2 regions of the Streptomyces sp. NPDC005281 genome follow, and region 2 is predicted to be linked to the other one. Evidence: predicted binding sites of a transcription regulator. Region 2 holds the regulator's gene; the other holds the start of a gene.
What was found. The regulator HrcA, encoded in region 2, represses chaperone genes, less so after heat shock. The targets are predictions, from matches to a motif close to TTNGCACTCNGNNNNNCNGAGTGCNAA.

Region 1: the regulator HrcA is predicted to act here: its motif matches at 3,033-3,059, upstream of groL (chaperonin GroEL).

What each region holds. Positions count from the first base shown of each region.
Region 1 covers NZ_JBEXGX010000001.1:455,305-462,037, forward strand. Annotated here, with positions in the region: gene ABZV42_RS01945 (NADH:flavin oxidoreductase) at 1-997, opposite strand, end outside; gene groL (chaperonin GroEL) at 1,285-2,907, opposite strand; gene ABZV42_RS01955 (cold-shock protein) at 3,284-3,487, opposite strand; gene ABZV42_RS01960 (MoaD/ThiS family protein) at 3,929-4,204, opposite strand; gene thrC (threonine synthase) at 4,201-5,499, opposite strand; SAM riboswitch class I at 5,517-5,673, opposite strand; gene ABZV42_RS01970 (glucosyl-3-phosphoglycerate synthase) at 5,878-6,733, shown strand, end outside.
Region 2 covers NZ_JBEXGX010000010.1:57,529-64,261, forward strand. Annotated here, with positions in the region: gene ABZV42_RS16025 (SpoIIE family protein phosphatase) at 1-795, shown strand, start outside; gene hemW (radical SAM family heme chaperone HemW) at 1,015-2,253, shown strand; gene ABZV42_RS16035 (DUF3097 domain-containing protein) at 2,296-3,102, opposite strand; partial or broken gene ABZV42_RS16040 (MBL fold metallo-hydrolase) at 3,371-4,087, opposite strand; gene hrcA (heat-inducible transcriptional repressor HrcA) at 4,273-5,289, shown strand; gene dnaJ (molecular chaperone DnaJ) at 5,290-6,423, shown strand; gene ABZV42_RS16055 (nitronate monooxygenase) at 6,534-6,733, shown strand, end outside.

The DNA of each region.
Region 1 (6,733 bases), on a different contig from region 2:
CGTCGCGCTCCATGCGGTCGAGGAGGTCGTCGATGCCCTTGACCGGGGAACCCTCGCCCACGAACGCCTTGATGAAGTCACCGTCCAGACCGACCGAGCCGACGGTGATGGTCGGCTTGCCGGTCAGCTTCTTCGTCCAGCCGGCGAGGTTGAGGTCGGAGCCGTCGAACTCGGGCAGCCAGTAACGGCGCGTGGAGGCGTGGAAGGAGTCCACTCCGGCCGCGGCGAGCGGGGCGAGGATCGCCTCCAGCTCCTCCGGGGTCTCGGCGAGCCGGGCGTCGTACGCCTGCTGCTTCCACTGCGAGTAGCGGAAGAGGACGGGGAACTCGGGCGAGACGGCCGCACGCACCGCGGCGACGATCTCCGCCGAGAACTTCGTACGGGCCACCGGGTCACCGCCGTACGCGTCCTCGCGGCGGTTGGTGCCGGCCCACAGGAACTGGTCGAGCAGGTAGCCGTGGGCGCCGTGCAGTTCGACACCGTCGAAGCCGATGCGCTCGGCGTCCGCCGCCGCCTTCGCGAACGCCTCGATGACGTCGTCGAGGTCCTGCTGCGTCATGGCCTTGCCGGTGACCTCGGCGTCCTCCTTGTAGAGGCCGGAGGGGCCGACCGGCGGGGCGTCCGCGAAGGGCGGCTCGCCCGCCTTGCGGACCATGCCTATGTGCCACAGCTGCGGGACGATCGTGCCGCCCGCCGCGTGCACGGCGTCGGCGACCTTCGCCCAGCCGGCGAGCTGGTCCTCGCCGTGGAAGCGCGGCACCGCGTCGCTCTGTCCGGCCGAGTCGTGGCCGACGTACGTGCCCTCGGTGACGATCAGGCCGACGCCCGCGGCGGCACGGCGGGAGTAGTAGCCGACCACGTCCTCGCCGGGTACACCGCCCGGCGAGAACATCCTGGTCATCGGGGCCATGGCGATCCGGTTCGGGACGGTCAGGCCGTTGATGGAGACAGGGCGGGACAGGATGTCGGCTGCGCGGGACGCGGCGTCAGCGGTCACGTGGGGGCTCCTCGGGGAGGTGGTCGGTATGACGTCGTGCGGGCTGCGGGGCAGGAGATTCCGTGCGGTATGTGCACATGCATCAACTGCTTCTTCAGCGTCAACCGCCGTACCGGGCGCGGCATTCCACCGCTCCCGTACGGGCCCTTGTGATCCGGGCCACGCTCCGGGCCGTCCGCGCTCGGGTCCGGGACCGCGCCGGGCCGGAGAAACGCCCGAGGGCGGCACCCTCCCTCGCGGGAAGGTGCCGCCCTCGGAACGTCAGGACGTTGATCGACCGGGGTCGATCAGAAGTCCATGTCACCGCCCGGCATGCCGCCCGGAGCGGCCGAGGAGGCCTTCTCCGGCTTGTCGGCGATGACGGCCTCGGTGGTCAGGAACAGCGCGGCGATGGAGGCGGCGTTCTGCAGGGCAGAGCGCGTGACCTTCGCCGGGTCGATGATGCCTTCGGCGATCATGTCGACGTACTCACCGGTCGCGGCGTTCAGGCCGTGGCCGACGGGAAGGTTGCGCACCTTCTCGACAATGACGCCACCCTCGAGACCACCGTTGACGGCGATCTGCTTGAGCGGGGCCTCCAGGGCCAGACGCACGGCGTTGGCGCCGGTCGCCTCGTCACCCGTGAGCTCGAGCTTCTCGAAGACCGAGGAAGCCTGGAGCAGGGCCACGCCACCACCGGCGACGATGCCCTCCTCGACGGCCGCCTTCGCGTTGCGAACGGCGTCCTCGATGCGGTGCTTGCGCTCCTTGAGCTCGACCTCGGTGGCGGCACCGGCCTTGATGACGGCCACGCCGCCGGCCAGCTTCGCCAGACGCTCCTGGAGCTTCTCGCGGTCGTAGTCCGAGTCCGAGTTCTCGATCTCGGCACGGATCTGGTTCACGCGGCCGGCGACCTGGTCGGCAGAGCCGGAGCCGTCGACGATCGTGGTCTCGTCCTTGGTGATGACGACCTTGCGGGCGCGGCCCAGCAGGTCAAGACCCGCGTTCTCCAGCTTGAGGCCGACCTCCTCGGAGATGACCTCGCCGCCCGTGAGGATGGCGATGTCGCCGAGCATGGCCTTGCGGCGGTCACCGAAGCCCGGGGCCTTGACGGCGACGGACTTGAAGGTGCCACGGATCTTGTTGACGACCAGGGTCGACAGGGCCTCGCCCTCGACGTCCTCGGCGATGATCAGCAGCGGCTTGCCGCCCTGCATGACCTTCTCGAGGAGCGGGAGCAGGTCCTTCACGTTCGCGATCTTGGAGTTCGCGATCAGGATGTACGGGTCGTCGAGGACGGCCTCCATACGCTCCATGTCGGTGGCGAAGTACGCCGAGATGTAGCCCTTGTCGAAGCGCATACCCTCGGTGAGTTCCAGCTCCAGACCGAAGGTCTGGGACTCCTCGACGGTGATGACGCCTTCCTTGCCGACCTTGTCCATCGCCTCGGCGATGAGCTCGCCGATCTGGGTGTCGGCGGCGGAGATGGAGGCCGTGGAAGCGATCTGCTCCTTGGTCTCGACATCCTTGGCCTGCTCGAGCAGGGCACCGGAGACGGCCTCGACGGCCTTCTCGATACCGCGCTTGAGGGCCATCGGGTTGGCGCCGGCGGCGACGTTGCGCAGACCCTCGCGCACGAGCGCCTGGGCGAGAACGGTCGCCGTGGTCGTACCGTCACCGGCGACGTCGTCCGTCTTCTTGGCGACTTCCTTGACCAGCTCGGCGCCGATCTTCTCGTACGGGTCCTCGAGCTCGATCTCCTTGGCGATGGAAACACCATCGTTGGTGATCGTGGGCGCGCCCCACTTCTTCTCGAGGACGACGTTACGGCCCTTGGGGCCGAGGGTGACCTTGACGGCGTCGGCGAGCTGGTTCATCCCGCGCTCGAGACCGCGCCGTGCCTCCTCGTCGAACGCGATGATCTTGGCCATGTGAAGTGGTCCTCCCGGACGGGGTGGATTGCTCCGGATCGTGCCCGCGCCCGCGACGGACGGCCTGCAAGCCTTGTGGTTCCTTGCCCCACAGGCCCGCGGGCCTCGCTGACCCGATCCAAATTCTGTCACTCTCACTGGGAGAGTGCTAACGCCAATGATTAGCACTCGACCCCCCCGAGTGCAAGGTGCCCTCGCGAAGCGAGCCCGTTGGGGGGTGGCGGTCGGGCGACGGGCGGGCGCAGGGTGCGCTCGCGAAGCGAGCCGTCCGGCAACGGGTTGACGGGGGCGGCCGAGCACGCACGAGGGGCCCGCATCCCTGGTGGGATGCGGGCCCCTCGTGCGTGAGTTGAGTCGGTGGTCGTTCGCGCCCGGATCAGACGGCGAGTTTGACCATGTCCGCCTGCGGACCCTTCTGGCCCTGCGAGATCTCGAACTCCACTCGCTGACCCTCTTCAAGGGTGCGGTAGCCGTCCATCTGAATCGCGCTGTAGTGCACGAAGACGTCCGCACCACCGTCGACCGCGATGAAGCCGTACCCCTTCTCCGCGTTGAACCACTTGACGGTGCCCTGAGCCATGCCTAACTCCCCTATTACTGGCCCTTGCACAGATCCACACTTCGCGGATCCGGGTCAGACCTCACCCCCCATTGGTTGGGGGTGTGCGCCGGAACGCGTCGACCGCGGCTGAATGTATCTGTCCAACTGCCCTCTGCAACAGGTCAATCGGACGAGAATTCTGGGCATGGCTGATCAATGATATGCGGAGGACATGCAAGAATCCGGGGCAAGTCGGGCCCCATAAATGCCATAAAGTGCCCAAAAAGGCGAGCTACTTTGGCTACTTCTTGTCGGCCGGCGAATGCTCACTCATATGCGCCCGGCATGAAACCAACATCAAAAGCGGAGTGGCTTCCCCAACTCTAGCGCGTTCAACCCTACAGAATTGCCCCCTCCGCTTGTCTTACGGAGGGGGCAATTATGTGAACGCAATGTGTTCGGCATTACCGAGGGTAACGATCAGCCTCCGGCGACGGCCGGAATGATCGAGACGCCCACACCGTCCGGGGTCGCCGTCTCCAGACCCTGCTCGAAGCGCACGTCGTCGTCGTTGACGTACACGTTCACGAAGCGGCGCAGCTTGCCCTGGTCGTCCAGAACGCGCGCGGCGATGCCCGTGTGGTTCTTCTCCAGGTCGCCGATGACCTCGGCGAGGGTCGCGCCCTCGGCCGTCACCTCGGCGGCGCCACCGGTGTAGGTGCGCAGGATGGTGGGGATGCGGACGTTGACGCTCATGATGCGAGGCCAGCCTCTCGGAAGGAGTCGAGGTTCGGGCGGATGGTCGCGGTCAGCCCGGTGTCGGAGGCCACCGCGTCCAGGGTCTTGAGGCCGTCGCCGGTGTTCAGAACGACCGTGGTGAGGGCCGGGTCCAGGAGACCGTTCTCGATCAGCTTGCGGGTGACGCCGACGGTCACCCCGCCGGCGGTCTCCGCGAAGATGCCCTCGGTGCGCGCGAGCAGCTTGATCGCGTCGACGATCTGCTCGTCGTTCACGTCCTCCACCGCGCCTCCGGTGCGGCGCGCGATGTCCAGCACGTACGGCCCGTCCGCCGGGTTGCCGATGGCGAGCGACTTGGCGATGGTGTCCGGCTTCTGCGGCCGTACGACGTCGTGGCCCGCCTTGTAGGCGACGGAGACCGGGGAGCAGCCCTCGGCCTGGGCGCCGAAGATCTTGTACGGCCTGTCCTCGACGAGTCCGAGCTTGATCAGCTCCTGGAGGCCCTTGTCGATCTTCGTGAGCTGGGAGCCGGAGGCGATCGGCACGACCAGCTGGTCGGGGAGCTTCCAGCCGAGCTGCTCGCAGATCTCGTACGCCAGGGTCTTGGAACCCTCGGCGTAGTAGGGCCGCAGGTTGACGTTGACGAATCCCCAGCCCTCGCCGGCCGGGTCGCCGATCAGCTCGGAGCAGAAACGGTTCACGTCGTCGTAGTTGCCCTCGATGCCGACGAGTTCGCCGCCGTAGACCGCGGCCATGACGACCTTGCCCTGCTCCAGGTCGTGCGGGATGAACACGCAGGAACGGAAGCCGGCGCGGGCCGCAGCGGCGCCGACGGCTCCGGCGAGGTTGCCGGTGGAGGAGCAGGAGAGGGTGGTGAAGCCGAAGGCGCGGGCGGCCTCGATGGCCTGGGCGACGACGCGGTCCTTGAAGGAGTGCGTCGGGTTGCCGGAGTCGTCCTTGACGAACAGCTTTCCGGCGTCGACCCCGAGCTCACGGGCCAGGTTGTCGGCCTGGACGAGCTTGGTCCAGCCCGGGTTGATGTTCGGCTTGTCCGCCACGTCCGCGGGGACGGGCAGGAGCGGCGCGTAGCGCCAGATGTTCGCGGGTCCCGCTTCGATCTGCTTGCGGAGCTCTTCGGTGTCGTAGGCCGAGAAGTCGTAGGCGATCTCCAGCGGGCCGAAACACTCCTCGCAGGCGAAGACCGGGCCGAGCGGGACGCGGTGTCCGCACTCGCGGCAGGAAAGCGCCGCGGCCGGGCCGAGATCGACCGTTTCGGCGGAGTTCGTGGTGCTTGCAACTGTCTGCGCAGCCATGGAGGCGAGGCCCTTTCTCCTCATCTTCCTCACAGCGCACTTCGCCGTGAGACGGATTTGGCACCTTCCCGAGCCGGGAGCCTCGCGACGCGATCGACATCGATCGGTACGAGACCGGCTGGAGGGTTGCCGGGGCTTCATCGGGCCGTATCCCTCTGCCCCTCTGGATGAGCGGTATTTGATTGTTGAACTGTTGAACGCGATACACGCCCATGATCCAGGACATGCGATGGTCATGCGCGTTGTTCAAGACTGTAACCGAAGGCCAGGACAGTTGAGATAGTCGTCCGAACCGCGAGACGAGCCGATCGATCTGCCGCTGGCCGCAGCGGGCACGCCGATGAGAGCGTGTGATCAGACAGTGAGGAGCCGCAGACGGTGCTGAGAGAAGTCGAAAGCTGGCTGAGCACACGCTCCTGGTCCGTGACCGACCGACCGCTGCACAGGCTCATGGCGGCCAAACGCGTCAGCGGGTCGACGGTGAGTGTCGTGCTGCCCGCGCTCAACGAGGAGGAGACGGTCGGCGAGATCGTCGCGATCATCCGCCACGACCTGATGCAGCAGGTGCCGCTCGTCGACGAGATCGTCGTCGTCGACTCGGGCTCCACGGACCGCACCTCCGCGGTCGCCGCCGCCGCGGGCGCGCGGGTCGTGCACCGCGACGACATCCTGCCGCGGATTCCGGCCGTGCCCGGCAAGGGCGAGGTGCTGTGGCGGTCGCTGCTCGTGACGAGCGGGGACATCGTCTGTTTCATCGACGCGGACCTCAAGGAGTTCTCGTCCGACTTCGTCTCCGGCATCGTGGGCCCGCTGCTCACCGATCCCGGCGTGGACCTGGTCAAGGCGATGTACGACCGCCCGCTGGCCGGCACCGGCGGGCAGGGCGGCCGGGTCACCGAGCTGATGGCCCGCCCCCTGCTGAACATGCACTGGCCCCAGCTCGCGGGCTTCGTCCAGCCGCTCGGCGGCGAGTACGCGGCCCGCCGCTCCCTGCTCGAACAGCTCCCCTTCCCCGTCGGCTACGGCGTGGAACTCGGCATGCTCGTCGACTCCCTGCACCTGGTGGGTCTCGACGCCCTCGCCCAGGTCGACGTCGGGGTGCGCAAGCACCGCCACCAGGACGGACAAGCGCTGGGCCGGATGGCCGCGGCGATCTACCGCACCGCCCAGCTCCGGCTGGCCCGCGGCCACCTGATCCGGCCCTCCCTCACCCAGTTCGAGCGCGGCCGGGACG
Region 2 (6,733 bases):
CAGGCCACCATCAGCCGGGTCCTCCAGCGCGGGCTGCTGCCGGGCGCGGTCGCCGAGATCCCCGGGGTGCGCAGCGCCCTCGTCTACGAGCCGCTCGACAAGGGCGGGCCGAGCGGTGACTTCTACGACGTGTTCCCGGCGGGCGACGGGCGCTGGTGCTTCGCGGTCGGCGACGTCCAGGGCAAGGGCCCCGAGGCCGCCGTCGTGATCGGTCTCGCCCGGCCCTGGCTGCGGCTGCTGGCCCGTGAGGGCTACGACGTCGCGGACGTCCTCGACCGCCTCAACCAGCTCCTCCTCGACGACGCCACGGAGGCCGCGGACGCGGCCGCCCGCGCGCTCGTGGCCGCGGGCGGACCCGGGCTCGGCAGCGACCTCGGCCCGCAGACCCGTTTCCTGTCCATGCTCTACGGCGAGCTCGTCCCCTTCGACGGCGGAGTGCGCTGCACCCTGGCCTCGGCCGGGCACCCGCTGCCGCTGCTGCTGGGCCCCGACGGCGTCGTACGGGAGATGGCCAGGCCGCAGACCCTGCTCGGCGTCTTCGAGGACCCCGAATACACCTCCGACTCCTTCGAGCTGTACCCCGGCGACACCCTTCTGTGCGTCACCGACGGCGTGACGGAGCGGCGCGACGGCTCCCGCCAGTTCGACGACGACGACGGTCTCGCGCACGCCCTCGGGGGCTGCACCGGCCTGAACGCCGAGCTGATCGCGGAACGGATCCGCGCGCTGGTCCACGCGTTCGGCAACCGCCCGCCCGAGGACGACATGGCCCTGCTGGTGTTGCAGGCGGAGTAGCCGGGCGCGCCCCATCCGTACGCCAGGCGCGCCCGCACCCGGATGCCCGTACCCGACGGCCGGGGTGGTGGGCGCCTTCATCCACCGGGCGATCCCCGGTTCGACGCTCCCGTACCCGGATCGGCCCGCGCCCCGGGAACCGGGCCCGCGCACGGGGCGGAACCGGGCCCGCGCACGGGACGGAACCAGGCACCGCGCCGGTGCTGGACAATGGAACGCATGCCTTCCGCACTTCCCGACGGCGAGCCCGTCCCCGACGACGGGGCGCTGCCCGCGCACGCCCTGGCCGGGGCGGCCGAGCGGCCCCTCGGGTTCTACCTCCACGTTCCGTACTGCGCGACCCGCTGCGGCTACTGCGACTTCAACACCTACACGGCCACCGAGCTGCGGGGCACCGGCGGTGTGCTCGCCTCCCGCGACAACTACGCGGACACCCTGACCGACGAGGTCCGCCTCGCCCGCAAGGTCCTCGGCGACGACCCCCGCCCCGTCCGCACGGTCTTCGTCGGAGGCGGTACGCCCACACTGCTGGCCGCCGACGATCTCGTACGGATGCTGGGCGCGATCCGGGACGAGTTCGGGCTCGCGGACGACGCGGAGATCACGACGGAGGCGAACCCGGAGTCGGTCGACCCCGAGTACCTCGCGACGCTGCGCGCGGGCGGCTTCAACCGGATCTCCTTCGGCATGCAGAGCGCCCGGCAGCACGTCCTGAAGGTGCTCGACCGCACGCACACCCCGGGCCGCCCGGAGGCGTGTGTCGCCGAGGCCCGCGCGGCCGGATTCGCACATGTGAACCTGGATCTGATCTACGGCACGCCCGGGGAGTCGGACGACGACTGGCGGGCGTCGCTCGAAGCGGCTCTCGGCGCCGGTCCCGACCACATCTCCGCTTACGCGCTCATCGTCGAGGAGGGCACGCAGCTCGCGCGCCGCATCCGCCGCGGCGAGGTCCCCATGACCGACGACGACGTGCACGCGGACCGGTACCTCATCGCGGACGAGGTGATGTCGGCGGCGGGCTTCGACTGGTACGAGGTGTCGAACTGGGCCACCGCCGGCTCGTCGGACAGCCGCTGCCTGCACAACGAGCTCTACTGGCGGGGCGCCGACTGGTGGGGCGCGGGCCCCGGCGCGCACAGCCACGTGGGCGGTGTTCGCTGGTGGAACGTGAAACATCCCGGGGCGTACGCAGCCGCGCTTGCCTCCGGCCGCTCCCCGGGCGCGGGGCGCGAGCTCCTGTCCGACGAGGACCGCCGGGTCGAGCGGATCCTCCTCGAACTGCGGCTGCGCGAGGGCTGCCCGCTCTCCCTGCTCCGCCCCGACGGCCTCGCGGCCTCCCGTCGCGCGCTGTCCGACGGGCTCCTCGAAGCCGGTCCGTACGACGTCGGCCGTGCCGTCCTCACCCTGCGCGGCCGCCTCCTCGCGGACGCCGTCGTGCGGGACCTGGTGGACTGAACACCGCTGGCGCCGGCCCCGGGCGCGGCCCCGGAAGGCCCGTCACTCCGGCGCGGTGACGAAGTCGATCAGTTCCTCCACGCGGCCCAGGAGTTCCGGCTCCAGGTCCTTGTAGGAGCGGACCCGGGACAGGATGTGCTGCCAGGCCGCGCCGGTGTTCTCCGGCCAGCCCAGGGCCCGGCAGACGCCCGTCTTCCAGTCCTGGCCGCGCGGGACCCGGGGCCAGGACGGAATGCCCACGGAGGACGGCTTCACGGCCTCCCAGACGTCGATGTACGGGTGGCCGAGCACCAGGGCGTGTTCGCTCGTGACCGCCTCCGCGATCCGGGACTCCTTCGAACCGGGGACCAGGTGGTCCACGAGGACGCCGAGCCGGGCGTCCGGGCCGGGGGCGAACGCGCCGACCACCGCCGGGAGGTCGTCGACACCCTCCAGGTACTCCACGACGACGCCCTCGACGCGCAGGTCGTCGCCCCAGACCCGCTCGACCAGTTCGGCGTCGTGGCGGCCCTCGACGTAGATGCGTCCCGCCCGCGCGACCCGGGCGCGCGCGCCCGGCACGGCCACCGAGCCGGAGGCCGTACGGCTGGGGCGTACGGGAGCCGCGGGCGCCGGGCGTACGAGCGTCACCACCCTGCCCTCCAGGAGGAAACCGAGCGGCTCCAGCGGGAACACCCGGTGCTTGCCGAAGCGGTCCTCCAGGGTCACCGTGCCCGCCTCGCAGCGGATCACCGCGCCGCAGAAGCCGGTGCCGGGCTCCTCGACGACCAGACCGGGGTCCGCCGGGACCTCGGGAACGGACCGGGGCTTCTTCCACGGCGGGGTCAGGTCCGGAGGGTACTGGCGCATTCGGATGACGATAGGAGAATCCCGGCGCCCCTCACCACGACACGCCGGAACCGGCCACCCCGGAACCGGCCGAGCCTCCGGATCCGGCCACTCCGGACCCTGCCGAGCATCCGGATCCGGCCACGTCGGAACCGGCCGCCCCTCCGGAACCGGCCGCCCCGGACCCTGCCGAGCTTCCCGAACCGGCCGCCCCTGACCCCGCCGAGCCCCCGGAACTCCCCGCTCCAGAGACTGCCGAGTCCCCGGAACCACCCGCCCCGGAGCCCGGCACGCCGAAGCGTGTGGCCAGGGCGTCCCGTTGGGCACGTACGAACGCGGCGTCCACGACCGCCCCGTGCCCGGGGACGTACAGCGCGTCCTCGCCGCCCAGTTCCAGCAGCCGGTCCAGAGCGGCCGGCCAGCGCGAGGGCACGGCGTCGGGGCCCGCCTGCGGCTCGCCCGACTCCTCGACCAGGTCGCCGCAGAACACCACCGCCGGGTCGCCCGGCACGACGGCCACGAGGTCCTGGGCGGTGTGGCCCTCGCCCGTCCGCACCAGCCGGACCCGGACCCCGCCGCCGAGTTCCAGGTCCCACGTGTCCCGGACGAACCGCCGCGGGCGCACGAGGGCGTCGGCCGCCTCCGCCGCCGCCCCCGGATCCAGCCCGTTGCGCACCGCGTCCGCGCACAGCTCGTCGCGGCCGTTCCCGTACACCTCGGACGAGCCGTCCGCGACGAGAGTCTCCGCGCCCGCGAACACCGCGGCGCCGAAGACATGGTCGAAATGAGGGTGTGTGAGAGCGAGAAGGGTCACACGCCGGCCGGCGAGCGCCTGCGCCTCGGCGCGCAGCCGGGCGCCCTCCGCGAGGCTCGACCCGGCGTCGATCATCAGTGCCGCCGCCTCACCGACGACGAGCCCGGCCGTGCAGTCCCAGTCCGGAAGCCGCCGTCGCCCGACACCGGGCGCCACCCTTTCCCACCCCAGCTCTTCCCAAGTCAGCCTCATGCGGCGACGCTAACGGTGATCGGGTGCCGTGTACGACATCGCAGGCCCGCCCTTGCCCGGGTCGTGCCTCACCGCCGTACACTGGGCCGGGGAACGCTGGCACTCGCGTGCGCTGAGTGCCAGGCGAATGCCACGAAGGCCACGAAGGCCACGAAGACCATCGAGTCGACTTCTGGAGGTGCGCGATGCTCAGTGAACGCAGGCTCGAGGTGCTGCGCGCCATCGTCCAGGACTACGTGGGCACCGAGGAGCCGGTCGGCTCCAAGGCGCTCACCGAGCGGCACCGTCTCGGCGTCTCGCCCGCGACCGTCCGCAACGACATGGCGGTCCTGGAGGACGAGGGGTACATCGCCCAGCCGCACACCAGCGCCGGGCGCATCCCCACGGACAAGGGCTACCGCCTCTTCGTCGACAAGCTCGCCGGCGTCAAGCCGATGACCGCGCCCGAGCGCCGCGCCATCCAGAACTTCCTGGACGGCGCGGTCGACCTGGACGACGTCGTCGGACGGACCGTGCGGCTGCTCGCGCAGCTCACCCGGCAGGTCGCCGTCGTGCAGTACCCCTCGCTGACCCGCTCGACCGTGCGTCATGTGGAGCTGCTCTCACTCGCCCCCGCGCGGGTGATGCTCGTGCTGATCACGGACACCGGCCGGGTCGAACAGCGCATGATCAACTGCCCTGCGCCGTTCGGTGAGACGTCGCTCGCGGACCTGCGCGCCCGGCTCAACAGCCGGGTCGCGGGACGCCCCTTCGCGGACGTCCCGCCGCTCGTCCAGGACCTCCCCGAAGCCTTCGAGGCGGAGGACCGGGGTACGGTCTCGACGGTGCTCTCCACACTGCTGGAGACACTCGTCGAGGAGACCGAGGAGCGGCTGATGATCGGCGGCACCGCCAATCTGACGCGATTCGGACATGACTTCCCTCTCACCATCCGGCCGGTGCTCGAGGCGTTGGAGGAGCAGGTCGTGCTCCTCAAGTTGCTTGGAGAGGCCGGAGATTCGAGCATGACCGTGCGAATCGGGCACGAGAACGCGTATGAGGGACTCAACTCCACGTCCGTGGTCTCCGTCGGCTACGGTTCGGGCGGCGAGGCAGTAGCCAAACTCGGCGTGGTCGGCCCGACCCGCATGGATTACCCGGGAACGATGGGAGCGGTACGAGCGGTGGCACGGTACGTCGGACAGATCCTGGCGGAGTCATAGGTGGCCACGGACTACTACGCCGTGCTCGGCGTGCGCCGCGACGCGTCCCAGGACGAGATCAAGAAGGCGTTCCGGAGGCTCGCTCGCGAGCTGCACCCGGACGTCAATCCCGATCCGAAGACGCAGGAGCGCTTCAAGGAGATCAACGCCGCCTACGAGGTGTTGTCGGACCCGCAGAAGAAGCAGGTCTACGACCTCGGCGGTGACCCGCTGTCCCAGCAGGGCGGCGCGGCCGGCGGCTTCGGCGCGGGCGGCTTCGGGAACTTCTCCGACATCATGGACGCCTTCTTCGGCACGGCGTCGCAGCGCGGACCGCGCTCGCGCACCCGCCGCGGCCAGGACGCCATGATCCGGCTGGAGATCGAGCTCGACGAGGCGGCCTTCGGCACCACGAAGGACATCCAGGTCGACACGGCCGTCGTCTGCGGCACCTGCAACGGCGAGGGCGCCGCACCGGGGACCTCCGCGCAGACCTGTGACATGTGCCGCGGCCGCGGCGAGGTGTCCCAGGTGACGCGGTCCTTCCTCGGCCAGGTCATGACCTCGCGGCCGTGTCCGCAGTGCCAGGGCTTCGGCACCGTCGTCCCGACCCCGTGCCACGAGTGCGCGGGCGACGGCCGGGTCCGCTCCCGTCGCACCCTCACGGTCAAGATCCCGGCCGGTGTCGACAACGGCACCCGGATCCAGCTCGCGGGCGAGGGCGAGGTCGGCCCCGGCGGCGGCCCCGCCGGAGACCTGTACGTCGAGATCCACGAGCTGCCGCACTCGACCTTCCAGCGGCGCGGCGACGACCTGCACTGCACGGTCACCCTCCCGATGACCGCGGCGGCCCTCGGCACCAAGGTGCCGCTGGAGACCCTCGACGGCATGGAGGAGGTCGACATCCGTCCGGGCACGCAGTCCGGCCAGTCGATCCCGCTGCACGGCCGTGGCATCACCCACCTGCGCGGCGGCGGCCGCGGCGACCTCATCGTGCACGTCGAGGTCACCACGCCGACCAAGCTCGACCCGGAGATGGAGCGGGTGCTGCGCGAGCTCGCCCTGCTGCGCGGGGAGGAGCGGCCCACCGGTCAGTTCCAGCCCGGTCAGCAGGGGCTCTTCTCCCGGCTGAAGGACGCCTTCAACGGCCGTTGATCCAGGCGGGGCACGGGGTGGAGACCACCCCGTGCCCTTTTGCTTCGAGGGCCGGATCCGGGCGGACGACCGGATTCGGACTTGTCCGGGGGACGTGACAACATGCCGTCATGTCCTCCGCGCTGACCGATCTCTTCCCTCACCCGATCGTGCAGGCCCCCATGGCGGGCGGAGTCTCCGTCCCGCAGCTCGCGGCCGCCGTTTCCGAGGCCGGCGGGCTCGGCTTCCTCGCCGCCGGGTACAAGACGGCCGACGGCATGTACCAGGAGATCAAGCAGCTGCGCGGGCTGACCGGTCGTCCCTTCGGCGT